3 regions of the Alkalinema sp. FACHB-956 genome follow, and region 1 is predicted to be linked to each of the others. Evidence: predicted binding sites of a transcription regulator. Region 1 holds the regulator's gene; each other region holds the start of a gene.

Region 1 (4,289 bases):
AAATCACTTCATTACGCACCACATCGGCAAACACCGTTACCTCTGTTTTTTCGCCCAATAGGTAATTCGCCGCCGCCAAAATTCGCACAAAGTAGTCCCGGCCATCGCTGATCTGGCGAGCTAACTGATCCACTTCCGATCGGGTAATCCGCAAAATTTGACCATTGCCATCGACCCCCGGTTGCAGTGCGCCCTGTGCCACTCGATTGGCTTCCCGCAGGAGTGCATCCACCGCCTGGTTGGAGGCTTGGGGATTGGTAATGCGCACCACCCCTGACGCCAGCACTTGGTTCCGCAAAATCGCCGGGGTGCCCAATCGCAGACGCTGAGCTTCCTGTTCCAGTTTCTCCACTTCACGGGCCAGCGCAACCTGCTGATTTTCCAAAGCCCGTAGCCGTTCTTCCCGTTGGGTAATGACGGTATCTCGGGCTGCAATGTCCCGATCGCGCTGTTGAATGATTTTGCTGCGTTCTTCAATTTCTTGATCTCGGGCAGCAATTTGGGCTTTGACTTCATCCCGCTGGGCGGCTAACTGTTTTTGCTCAGCTTCTAGTTCCAGAATTTCGGATTTTAGCGCGAGAGCTTGCTGGGAAACCGAGAGTAACTGTGCCTGCACGACATTGCGTTGCTGTTCGACCTGCGCCCGTCGGGCTTCGGTGGCCCGTTGCAGGGCAGCGGCATCCTTGAGGGAGTTTTTGACCCGATCGAGCTGCGCCTGCACCTTGCCCCGCTCCACTTGGGACTTATTCAACTCCGCCTCAACATTTTCTTTTTGCTCGGCGGTCTTACCCAGTTCAGCCTTCGCTTGATCCAAATCGGTACTCGCTCGCCGTAATCGCCGCTGAATCACCTCAAAGTTGAGAATCATGTCGCGAAATTGCCGATTAGCCAGCAGTAAAATGCCCAGCGTGGACGCTGAGATCAAAATCCCGGTCAAAATAGTGACAACGACAGCCGTCTTCTTAGGGCGGAGATTAAACAAGCTCAGACGCGCTTTGCCCACTCGGGTTCCAATGCGATCGCCCAGCGTGGCAATGACACCCCCTAAGATCAACACCGCCAAAATCAGGATATACCCGCTAGACATTACAACTCCACCACACCTGCCGCTGGACTAAAGGTTTCCAAACGGCTCCTACCAAAAACTATAGCCAGTCTAAAGCCTATTGACCGTTCTAACAGGACTGTTCTGACAGGACTGTTCCCCAGGGAACCTTAGGGCAGTGGGATTCTCCCGCAGAACTGGATCCGGTGGATCAGCACGTCGGAACTGGACTATTGGGAACTGGACTATTAGGAACTAGACTGTTTGGAACTGGGATTCTAGGTGAATTGCTGACTAAGCATGACGGGATTATGAACCGTGATTTTCTTTTTGTGAATAGAAATCATTTCATCCTGCCGCAGATCCCCAAGTAAGCGAGTCACTGTGACGCGAGTGGATCCAATAGCTTCCGCGATCGCCTGGTGGGAGAGCTTGAGATCGATCGTGATCCCGTTTTGTCCCGGCACCCCAAAGTCCCGGCATAGGATCAGCAAAAAACTCACCAACCGAGATCCCATATCCCGGTGAGCCAAGGTTTCGATCATCATCTCCGTTTGCAGAATCCGGGATGACAGCCCCTTGAGCATCCACATGGACAGATCAGGATTTTCCTTCAGGGCCTTTTCTACCTGTTCGATCGGTACCGAAAGCAGTTCCACCGGCGTAAACGCCACCGCGTGGTAGAAGCGATCGGCTTTTTGTCCCGTAATCAGCGATAGGACTCCAAATACACTGTTTTCCCGCAACAGCGCGACAGTGATTTCTTCCCCCGCTTCATAGACCCGAGATAACTTAACAGCCCCTTTCTGGAGAAAATAAACCCGTTCAGCAGGATCACCCGGAAAGAAGATTGTCTTACCCCGCTCGAAGGTTTCCACCATCGGCGGATAAGCGTTTCCACCCATTTGGCGGAACATTGATGCGAGCGACTTGTCTGGGCTTATTACCATCTTCCCCGTTCCTAACGCCGTTCTACGGAAAGGCCAGTAGAGTTAGCTAACTACACAATCAAGGGGTCAACGTTCAAGAGATCCGCTAAGAGATTAATTCCGATGAGAATCGTTTCTGTAAGATTCACTCTGTGAGCAATTGTTGACTTGAGACCAATAAAACCTACCGATCGAGGAGTTTTTGTAGCAAGAAATACACTCCACTACGCTTTCTACTAAGCTTATGGGCAATTTAGCTGAGCCGGAGTCTTCAACGTTGAGTTTTATTGAATTAGCACAGGTCTAAGTTCGCTCTGAGTTGAATCATCTGAGTTGAATCAGGAGGCTGCACCTAAACTGATCACAATCCATCCAACCAGGTTCATCTAGTGCAATGTAAAGATAGTGCAATGTATAAGGTGGACGAACGATGGCGAAAACCTGTGCTAATTCGCACGGGGTATTCCGGTCACCATTACCTTGATCACACTGAATCCTGATCACACTGAGGCACTCTGATCACACTGAGATTGTCAATATCTTACTCCCAAGTTTTGGCCCCTGCACAATTTTGTCCAGTTAGCGCATCCCCACCCAAGACCGGGCTTTGGGCACTTTAGGCCGCAACGATCGCGGTGCACGACCGCAATGGCCGGAAATCTCCCTAGGGTCGCCTATTCCATGGCTGACCATCTTTGAGTATTCTCATAAATGCTCTCAACGTACATGGCTATGCTGAATCTGAGTGGAAAAAACGCCCTGGTCACAGGAATTGCTAACGATAAGTCGATCGCCTGGGGCATCGCCCAGCAACTCCATAGGGCCGGAGCCAACATTGGGGTCACCTATCTGCCGGATGACAGCGGCAAGTTTGAGAAAAAGGTGCGGGATCTGACCGAGCCGTTGAATCCCAGTTTGTTTGTGCCCTGTAATGTCCAGAGCGATGAGCAAGTTCAAGCTACCTTTGATGCGGTGAAGGAAGCTTGGGGACGGCTAGATATTCTGATTCACTGTCTGGCCTTTGCCAATAAAGAAGAATTGAAAGGCAACTTTAGCGCCACCAGTCGGGAAGGCTTCAAGTTGGCCCTGGATGTCAGTGCTTATTCATTGATTCAGATGGCGGGGGCGGCTAAACCCTTGATGACCGAGGGCGGCAGTATTGTCACCCTGACCTACTACGGTGGTGTGAAGGTCATTCCGAACTACAACGTTATGGGCACGGCCAAGGCAGCCTTGGAAATGAATGTGCGGTATCTGGCCCATGAACTCGGCTCCCAGGGCGTTCGAGTCAATGCCATTTCCGCTGGCCCCATCCGCACCCTGGCCTCCTCTGCGGTGGGTGGGATCCGCGACATGATTAAGCATGTGGAAGAGGTGGCTCCCCTGCGGCGCACCGTCACCCAGTTGGAAGTGGGTAATACGGCGGCATTCCTGAGCAGTGACCTCTCCAGCGGGATTACAGGTCAGGTGATCTATGTGGATTCCGGGTACGAAATCATGGGGATGACCGACAGCCGCGTCGAGTCCTAACCCACCCCTGATTAAGTTCTCATGCAGGTTAAATCCCCGTCAGGAAAGGCTCGATCGCCAGTTCCACGTCGGGGAAGGCTAAGAGCCGAATGGGGCCTTGGGAGAGGGTGGTCATTGACCGATAATCCTCTCCTTGCGGGTCTCGATAAATTCTGACTTGGCGAGCTGCCAGGTGAATGACCCAATAGTCGGGAATCCCGGCTTGGGCATAGAGTTGTCGTTTGATGCCAGTATCTTTTTTCCAGCTGGTATTCGCGTATTCAATCAGGAGGAAAATTTCCTCTGGATAGGGATGGCGCTGGGTTCGATAGAGCGATCGCTGGGGCAGGACGACCGCAATATCCGGCTGGGGTTCGGAATTTTGTAACGGTAAAGTAATGGGTTTTGTTTCACGAATTAAGGCAAGATCGCCCAGTTTCGATCGAAGATAATCGGCGGTATCGGTACACCCTTGGGCATGATCGGGACTTTCGGGTGACATCTCAACAACGGCTCCGTTCAACAGTTCAACCGATCGATCGGCTAGCAGCCCCACTTGGATCATGTGGTGATAGTCGGCGATCGTCCAGTGCGCCAGGGTTACAGTCATCGCATTTCCCAGGAAATCAATCTGTTGCAAATTCCTACGGTTGCTCCTGTCTTAATCTTAGCTAACTCCCTAAATTTCACGGGATAATGGAACCCTCACACCCTTAGATTTGCAATATTTGAGTGGAATTTGGCTATGCAGACCACCGATCGTCCGACTGTTCCTGCTGTGTTCCCCAGCGATCGCACCGCGACCG
Region 2 (4,289 bases), on a different contig from region 1:
ACTACGCACGATCGAGCGTTGCAGCAGCCACTACCCGGAACATGGTGGTTAACTATCCCGATATCAATCAGCTCAATCCTAACCGCGTTGCAACCCGTGCTGAGGTAGCGGCCTTCATCTATCAAGCCCTGAACACCACGGGCCAAACTGCAACGATTTCCTCGCCTTACATTGTGGGGTATCGCCCCACCCCCCAACAGATTCGGATTGCAGCGGGAACCTCCATTCCTGTGCGCTATGAGCAAGCCGATCGGATTCTCCTCGGCAAGAATGAACCCCAACCGTCTAACTTGACCGTCACCGTTTCACAAAATATTGTGACCAGCAATGGCAAAGTGCTGATTCCGGCGGGTAGCCAAGTGGCCGGTCAACTGGTGGTTGCTGAAGGTGCAGCCCAGTTTGTCGCCCAAGAACTTGTCATGGCCAATGGCAACCGGATGGCGCTGCGGGCGACCTCCGAAAAGATCACCGAAACGGAAGTGATTCGGAAAGGCGCGAGCGCAGGCACGATCGTCAAAGATGCAGCCCTAGGCGCGGCGGCGGCAGCGGGCATTGCGGCTGTGACCGGCGATCGCAACATCAAAGCTTGGGAAGTGCTATCCGGGGCCGGAGCCGGGGCGATCGCAGGGGTTGTCTTTGGAGGGGACAAGGTGGAGTTAATTTCCATCAAGCCCAACACTGACCTCAATCTGGAACTCAACCAGGATTTACTCCTTCCCCAGTAGATTCAATCGTCAGGTGTCTTCAGATTCAGTCTTCAGGCATCTTCCGTTACGATCGGTAAAGTCACTAACAGCGTGGTGCCATGGGTCGGCACCGGATCCAGGTCTTGAGCCATCCAGCCTTCTAGCTGCGGGGGACTAAAGACCTGGATTTCCCCATGCATTTGATGGATTAACTCCCGAGCGATCGCCAGTCCTAACCCCGTTCCCGGCACTTCCGTATGAGCCTGTACCCCCCGATAGTGGCGCTCGAATAACCGGGGCAAATCCTCTCGGGGAATGCCAGGGCCATTGTCGCTCACCCGAAGCGCTAACTGATGGGGCTCCTGAAACACTTGCACCTGGATTGTGCCCCCTGGAGGCGTGTATTTAATGGCATTGTCGATCAGGTTGCTTAACACTTCCCGCAGGGCCGATCGATCGACCTGGATCGCAGCCAATCCCTGGGGAATGGCCACCTGAAAACTTTGATTTTTCTCCTGGGCGATCGCCTGAGCAGAAGCCAGCACCGGTTGCAAAATGTCTTCTAATGCCGAAATTTCCAACTGGAGACCACCGGTACCCAGAACATCGAGCGTGGGAACTGGCCCGTCCTCCCCTGTGGCAGGGCCGAGGGCTAAGGGGGCCATTACCCCAGGCAAGGCTAACTCAACGACCTCTGGGGGGTCTACAGCCCCTTCTAATTGCTTTAAAAGTTCCTGGAGGCGATCGCTCTCCCGGACGATACTGGATGCCACATCCCGATTGGCATCCGTCGTCGCTAGCCGTCTCAGCAAAAGCTTGCCAAAGGTGCGCAGGGCCGTCAGGGGATTGCGAAATTGGTGGATCAGGTTATCCATCACATCTTGGCGATGCTGCCGTTGGTGTACTTGCTGCCGTTGTTGATAATCCAACCATTGGGCCCGTTGATCCACCACACAAGCCAGGGTCAGCGTCTTGGCTACAGGATCCAGTTCCTGCTGTTCAATCTCCAACCAGGGACGATCGTTGCGTTCCGTGACTAGGAAGCCCAAGACAATTTCTTCATGCACCAAGGGGAGAACCAGTTGGTAGGGATGCAAGGTCGTTAAATAGGCCGGACTGGGAAGGGATTCTTCTAGGTGCGGGCGCGGGGGAGGCTGGAGCAGCAGGTTCATTTCGGCGGACAAATCCTGCCCAGACAGCGAAGGGGGTAAGGGTGATCCAGCCTCCCGTGTGGATTGAGCTAACCGCTGCAAAGCGGCGGTGGCAGCTTCCAAGGTCGGAACCGCTGCGATCGCAACCAACTTAGGCGTTTCTCCGCCGGACCATTCCTCCGCCAAGTAGACGGCCCCCAAGGTGATCCGCCAAGACTGGGTCAGCAGCAGCAACTGAGACTGACAAATCGCTACAAATTCCGCGCTGGCTGGCATTAGCATGAAGTTAACCCGATCGAACCTAAATTCTTACAGAAATGGATTGACTTAAGTATTTGTAACCAGTAACTTAAAGGTATTGGCTGAATTCATATTTTGTAACCTCTGTTACACTTCGTATTAGTTCTTAAGAACGGCGCAAGCTTGCAGGGGTGAGATATGTGCCATCGCAACGGCCATTTCGCGAACTATCAGCTTTTGTATAGATGGATTAAAACAAGTTGAAATTTTAGGTTCAAGTCGATATACTTTCGACGGTTTTGTAACAAGTACTACAACTTGGCAGCTAGGATAAGGAGGTAGAGGGTTTGGCAAGGAGACGCAAGCGCAAGAGTCGGCGACGTCAAGAAGGGCGTAGAATCCTGGAAAGTGTGCCTCAATTTAGCATTGACTGTGGTGATGATAAACCAGTCACCGCAGCTCGCAGGTTCATTCATGCTGAAGGCATTCTTCCCCCCGCCCTGCTTTTAGTGAAACGTAACGAGCATACCACCGATCGGTACTTCTGGGCAGAGAAAGGATTATTTGGGGCTCAGTACGTTGAAGAGAACCATTTTCTTTTCCCTAGCTTACGGCAGTCAGAAGATGACGCTGAGCCCGTTGCTGTTGGGGCTCACGGCTAGAGATTATTATTCCGTTTAATCCATCTAACTTCAGGGGAAAGTGATACCTACACTTTTCCCTTTTTTGTTGCATGGGAAAGGTGGCAGGAGACAAGGTGGCAGAGACAAGGGGAAACCCAAATTTTTACCCCCCAGCTGTGATCATCATGGGAGACACGGCTGGGGGGTATTTAGCGTTCATTCCTGTTTAGTCTATTGATGACGTTCGCGAATTGGTGCCATACAAGTTCCAATCCGATCGGCCATGCCATTCCGTGAACCGAGCCATCGTTATCCGAGAGATTTAAGGTTCAGGGTTCGCTGTAACTCTGCCAACTCATCCCGGTGAGCTTTCACAGTAATCAGACTTTTCCCCGATCGAATAGTTTGCTCCGATTCAACCTTTAACGAAACCTGTTCATTCCGACCTGCCTTCCGCCAGTAAAACACACCGGCCAATGGCGAAAAGGCTAATAATCCTATCCATACGCCTGTGAAGTCAGGCAACAAAAATGAGAGCACAAGAACCAAACAGAGTGCACCCAGCGCTGCTAGCAATGACAGAAATCCTGCTAGAAACAAACTTGGGCGAACCCAACCCTCGAAGACAACAGAATTTGCCTGAGCATCAATCTGCGATACACGGTAAGCACGCTCTGCAAAATATTGCTTAAGCTTGGCCAACAATGAATCTTCCGATTCATCGGAAGTTAACTGGACAATCTCTGTACGATCTTTGACTGACGCTCGAATAAAGAAGCCAAGTCCGATCGCCAAGAGGAGCGTGAGCAAAAACGTAGAGATTAAGACTGAATTACTCATGGGCAGGCAACGGACGAAAGTGTTCTCACTCCACTCTACGCTGGGTTTGTCTTCCCCAAGTAATTCGGTTATCCCTACCTATTTTGCTGAAGCATTGGCTTCCCGCTTCACGGCATACCCTTCCCAGAGTTTCGCCAGGTCTTCGGCCTGTGCTACAGCGTCCGGACGGATCTGATACATCCGGCGAGGACGACCGCGCCCCTCAACCTTCTTCCAGTAGCCTGTAACCATTTCGTTATCTTCCAGGAACTTCAGTGCGCTGTAGAGCACGGTGTCCGAAAGACGGTACAGAGGATGGTTTTGCTCTAAGAGTTGAATCAGTTCTGTCCCGTAGGAATCTCCTTTGAGGAGCACCGAAAACACATAGCAAACGGCTAATTCCTTATTGAGATAGAAAGGTGGTGGATCCTTAAAAAACTGGTAGATATCCTCAAATTTCATGGGTTTTACATCCAGATAATAGTGACAAACAAACTCACCCTAAGTTGATTGCGTGGAGGTGAATTGCATGAATCTAGCAGTTGCTCCTTCCACAATACGAAGCTAACAAACCACTTCAGACCTCACGTCCCTCTTAAGAGAGAAATTTACCTCCGACGTAAAATTATGTAAGACAGTGTTTCTTGTAAGTTCAGGTCAGACGCATTGGCAATTAGCGCTTCAGGGTGGAATTTTCCCTAATCTAATCCGATTGGGAGGGGTCCTGTCATTCGTAAAACTCCTGACCGTAGAAAAAGATGTCCCCGATA
Region 3 (4,289 bases), on a different contig from region 1:
GGGAAGACGACTGAGGGCAGCGATTGAATGAAAGTGGTTTACGATCCCCAACAGGATATTTTGCAAATTTCTTTCATTGATAGCCCGATCGATGAGACAGCACAAATTGCACCAGGGTTAATTCTGGACTATGACGAAGATGGGCAAGTGATTGGTTTAGAGGTGCGTAAGGCATCTCAAAGAATCGACGACCCGAAGTCAATCGATTATTCCATTGGCGAAGCCAACGTCGAAAAACCTGATCCTAAGCCGACCTCGTAGGGGGCGTATAAGGTCTACTTAGTTAGAGGGTGGCCTGATGGGGATCGCGCTCGTTTCGATTTCCGCTGCAGAGCATGGGGATCCAGGTTGGTTATCCAACGCCAGTTTTTTGAGAACGAGTTTGCCCAGCACTAGCTTGTCCAGCGTTAGTCTGCCGAACACGAGTTTGCCGAACACGAGTTCGCCCACTATTAAAGTGCTCAGTTCTAATCGCTCAACCAAGCTTCTTTGCCCAAGAGATCAATGACGCGATCGCGCAGTAGGTAATCGTTATCTTCCAAAACGCGCTCAACATTGGGCCATTCCTGATCACTGAAATGCTTGATCAGTTCGTAGATATAGTGTTGGCGTCCAACTAAGCCACGGTCAACCAGCGATCGAACTTCATTCTGTAAATCGTCGATCGAGTACAGGCGCAAGGTATACATGATTGTCCTCTGAGTATTCAAGTCAAGTAATTTGACTGTTTCAAATCAAAATGGGTCAAAGTTTAGGACATTTACCATTTTCATTTGACTAAATGTTTGCTAGTGATACCGTTTGGTATTTTGCAAAGACAGTACTAATTAAGGTGAGTGAACTAGCACTATTAGTATCAGCTATTCAGGGGGAAGATTGCTATAGGAAATTGATCTTTTTGGAAAAATTTGAGTTTTATCGAGATTGGTCAAACTTATCTTTATGATTGGCTAACCTTATCCGCTGATCGGTTCGGGACGCTCGTCATTTCGCCTATCTGCTCTAGTCACAGGGTTAGGACAACTCGTAAAACGGCGTTAGACCTAGGGATAGTGCGATCGTTGGAACAGACTTAGAACGGGCCTGCATCTAGCGGGTAAACAAGGGGATTCAATTGCTTGAAGGAGGATTGAGAGAGTTGTTCCAAACGGAGAAAATTGGGTTAGACCGGCCTCCTCCAGATAAGTCGTTCTTGCAAAATGAAGTTCATGGATTCATGACATTTCTGCGAATGCGCCAAAATTAATGGTGCAGTCAACCCATTATGCCAATGAAATTATGTATGCTGAGAAACAATGAATTCTAACGAAAAACAGGCTCGATTCTGCGTTGGAATTTGTTTCAATACTATACCTTTTAATAAATAATTAAGAGTTTGAAAAGACCCTGAAAGCCTTGGCGTATTTTGGTTGAATGGTGGCTTTTAAAAGGGTAGCAAACGCTTGATTTCAACTGATTTCAGCAGGTTTTGCTTTTTATTGTTGACAGACGTTTCAGGAAGACGACATGACTCAACCCGTGCGGATTTTGATGTGTGCACCGCACCACTATGATGTGGACTATGTGATCAACCCTTGGATGGAAGGGAATGTTCATCGATCGTCCCGAGACTTGGCCGAAGAGCAATGGAATAAGCTCTACCAAGTATTGAAAACCTACGCCACTGTGGATCTGGTGCCCCCCCAACAAGGCTGGCCAGATATGGTGTTTACGGCCAATGCTGGCTTGGTGTTGGGAGATGTGGCTGTGTTGAGCCGTTTTTTCCATCCTGAACGGCAGGGGGAAGAACCCTATTTCCAAAATTGGTTTGCGGAAAATGGCTTTCAGGTGCACACTTTGCCGAAAAGCTTGCCCTTTGAAGGGGCGGGAGATGCCCTCTTCGATCGGGCTGGTGGCTGGTTGTGGGCTGGCTATGGCTTTCGATCGGAACTAGACGCCCATCCCTATTTAGCCAAATGGCTTGATGTGGAAGTGTTGTCTCTCCGGTTGGTCGATCGGCGGTTTTACCATTTGGACACCTGTTTTTGTCCCCTGACCGATGGCTATCTGCTCTACTATCCTGAAGCGTTTGATACCTATTCCAATCGCCTGATTGAGTTACGGGTTCCCGCTGAAAAACGCATTGCCATCGATGAAGTGGATGCGGTGAATTTCGCCTGTAATGCTGTCAATATTGATCGTTCCCAGGACGGCCAGGTGGAACGAATTATCGTGATGAATCAGGCCAGCGATGGGCTGAAGCAACAGCTCAACGATCGGGGCTTCACGGTGATTGAAACGCCCCTAACGGAATTTCTCAAAGCAGGCGGTGCAGCCAAGTGCCTGACCCTCAAGGTTACGGAACCCCGCCATGCTGCTCCCAACGGGTCACCCCTACAAAGCCGGGTGATCCGCCTAGAAGGCCATTTACTCGACTCCGGCTTGGTCAGCCGTGCCCTGGATACGATCTTGGCCAACGGCGGCAGCTTCCAGGTCTTGAACTTTGATCTAGGGGAACAGCGGCAGGATCAGTCCCGTGCCGAAGTCAGAGTCTCTGCGCCCGATGCCAGCGTCATGGCTGATATCATGGGGCAACTGATTGATCTGGGGGCGATGAGTCCGCCGCAGCAAGCCAGTAATGCGACGTTGGAACCCGTGGAAAAAGCGGGGGTGGCACCGGATGATTTCTACGTCACGACCATTTATCCTACGGAAGTCCGCATTCAAGACCAATGGGTGAAAGTCCAAGGACAACGGATGGATGGCGCGATCGCCATCACCCAAACCGCAGAAGGCCCGATCGCCCGGTGTAAAATTCTGCGGGATCTGCAACTGGGGGAATCCGTGGTGGTGGGAAGCGAAGGCATTCGCACCCTGCGCAATGAAAGCTCCCTCAAATCCAGTAAAACCGAAGAATTTAGCTTCATGGGTGCGGGGGTTTCCAGCGAGCGGCGCGTGGAACTGGTGGTGGAACAAATTGCCTGGGATCTACGGCGGATTCGCGATCGCGGTGGCAAAGTCGTCGTGACCGCTGGCCCAGTGGTGATTCATACCGGCGGCAGTGAACACCTCTCCCAACTGATTCGTGAGGGCTACGTGCATGCGCTGCTGGGCGGCAACGCGATCGCGGTGCATGACATGGAACAATCCATGCTGGGCACTTCCCTGGGGATGGATATGAAACGGGGCGTTTCCGTCCATGGGGGGCATCGCCATCACCTGAAGGTCATCAATGCCATCCGGCGCTGCGGTAGCATTGCCCAGGCTGTTGACCAAGGGATTTTGACCAGCGGCATCATGTACGAATGTGTTAAAAATAACGTTCCCTTTGCCTTAGCCGGTTCCATTCGCGATGACGGCCCCCTGCCCGATACCCAAATGGATTTGCTCACGGCTCAGGCGGATTATGCCCGCTTGATTGACGGGGCGGATATGATTCTCATGCTGTCCAGTATGTTGCATTCGATCGGGGTTGGAAATATGACCCCCTCGGGCGTCAAGATGGTGTGCGTCGATATTAATCCGGCGGTAGTGACTAAGTTGAGCGATCGGGGTTCGATCGAGTCCACGGGCGTGGTCACCGATGTGGGATTATTCCTCAGTCTGTTGGTTCAGCAACTCCATCGCTTACAAGGTCAGTATGGCTCTGGACAAGCGGTATCGGTGTAAAGCTATGCCAATTGCTCCTGTAGAAACAATCTCTTGTAGAAACAACCTCTTGTAGAAACTAATGTCACTGTAAAAACAATGCCAACGTAGAATGGTTAGGGTAATTCATGGTTGGCAATGGATTGCTTGAGATCAATGATGGGTAATTCATTGCTGAAAGTGAATTTTTCAGGTTAATTTTTCGTTAAATCTGAAGAAAGTCTACCCTTAGCCAATCTAGACTAACGAAACACCACTAGATTGAAGCAGTTGACCTTGTAACCCGGATATTACAACCTGTCTTCTTCTAGCGCATCTCAGTCACTCAGTCACTTATTTCAGTCACTTATTTCAGTCACTCATCTCAGTCACTCGTCTTATTCACTCATCGGATTCCCGCTGATCATTGTGATCCTCTAGTTTCGACAAATCGTCACATCGCATACAGAACAATGTTACGGTTTCTTGATAATTTACCGGCTAAGTTTGTTCTGTTGGGCATCAGCCAGTTTAGGATAGGCGTTTATATTGGAACTAGAGCCAGGGTTAGTGCAAAAGTTTATGATGATTCCTTACCAGTACCCAGTCATGGTGATTGGGGGCGCGGAAGATAAGGTCAATGATTGCAAAATTCTCAATGCGTTTGTTGCCAGCGCAGGTGG

Evidence for each region. Region 1 encodes NtcA, which controls nitrogen genes in cyanobacteria. Its sites were predicted from a motif close to TTTGTANNNNNNNNTACAAA; they were not measured.
Region 2: the regulator NtcA is predicted to act here: its motif matches at 2,376-2,395, upstream of H6G21_RS09775 (DUF3155 domain-containing protein).
Region 3: the regulator NtcA is predicted to act here: its motif matches at 1,278-1,297, upstream of H6G21_RS18445 (TIGR00300 family protein).

Annotation. Positions count from the first base shown of each region.
Region 1 covers NZ_JACJRC010000008.1:160,857-165,145, forward strand. The annotation lists gene H6G21_RS11520 (DUF3084 domain-containing protein) at 1-1,087, opposite strand, end outside; gene ntcA (global nitrogen regulator NtcA) at 1,324-1,995, opposite strand; gene fabI (enoyl-ACP reductase FabI) at 2,707-3,504, shown strand; gene H6G21_RS11535 (Uma2 family endonuclease) at 3,533-4,093, opposite strand; gene hisB (imidazoleglycerol-phosphate dehydratase HisB) at 4,229-4,289, shown strand, end outside.
Region 2 covers NZ_JACJRC010000006.1:185,756-190,044, reverse strand. The annotation lists gene H6G21_RS09785 (S-layer homology domain-containing protein) at 1-725, shown strand, start outside; gene H6G21_RS09780 (sensor histidine kinase) at 758-2,119, opposite strand; gene H6G21_RS09775 (DUF3155 domain-containing protein) at 2,425-2,739, shown strand; gene H6G21_RS09770 (cofactor assembly of complex C subunit B) at 3,010-3,540, opposite strand; gene H6G21_RS09765 (PadR family transcriptional regulator) at 3,619-3,981, opposite strand.
Region 3 covers NZ_JACJRC010000020.1:3,780-8,068, reverse strand. The annotation lists gene H6G21_RS18455 (DUF2283 domain-containing protein) at 28-261, shown strand; gene H6G21_RS18450 (DUF4327 family protein) at 468-689, opposite strand; gene H6G21_RS18445 (TIGR00300 family protein) at 1,507-3,648, shown strand; gene H6G21_RS18440 (cyanophycinase) at 4,189-4,289, shown strand, end outside.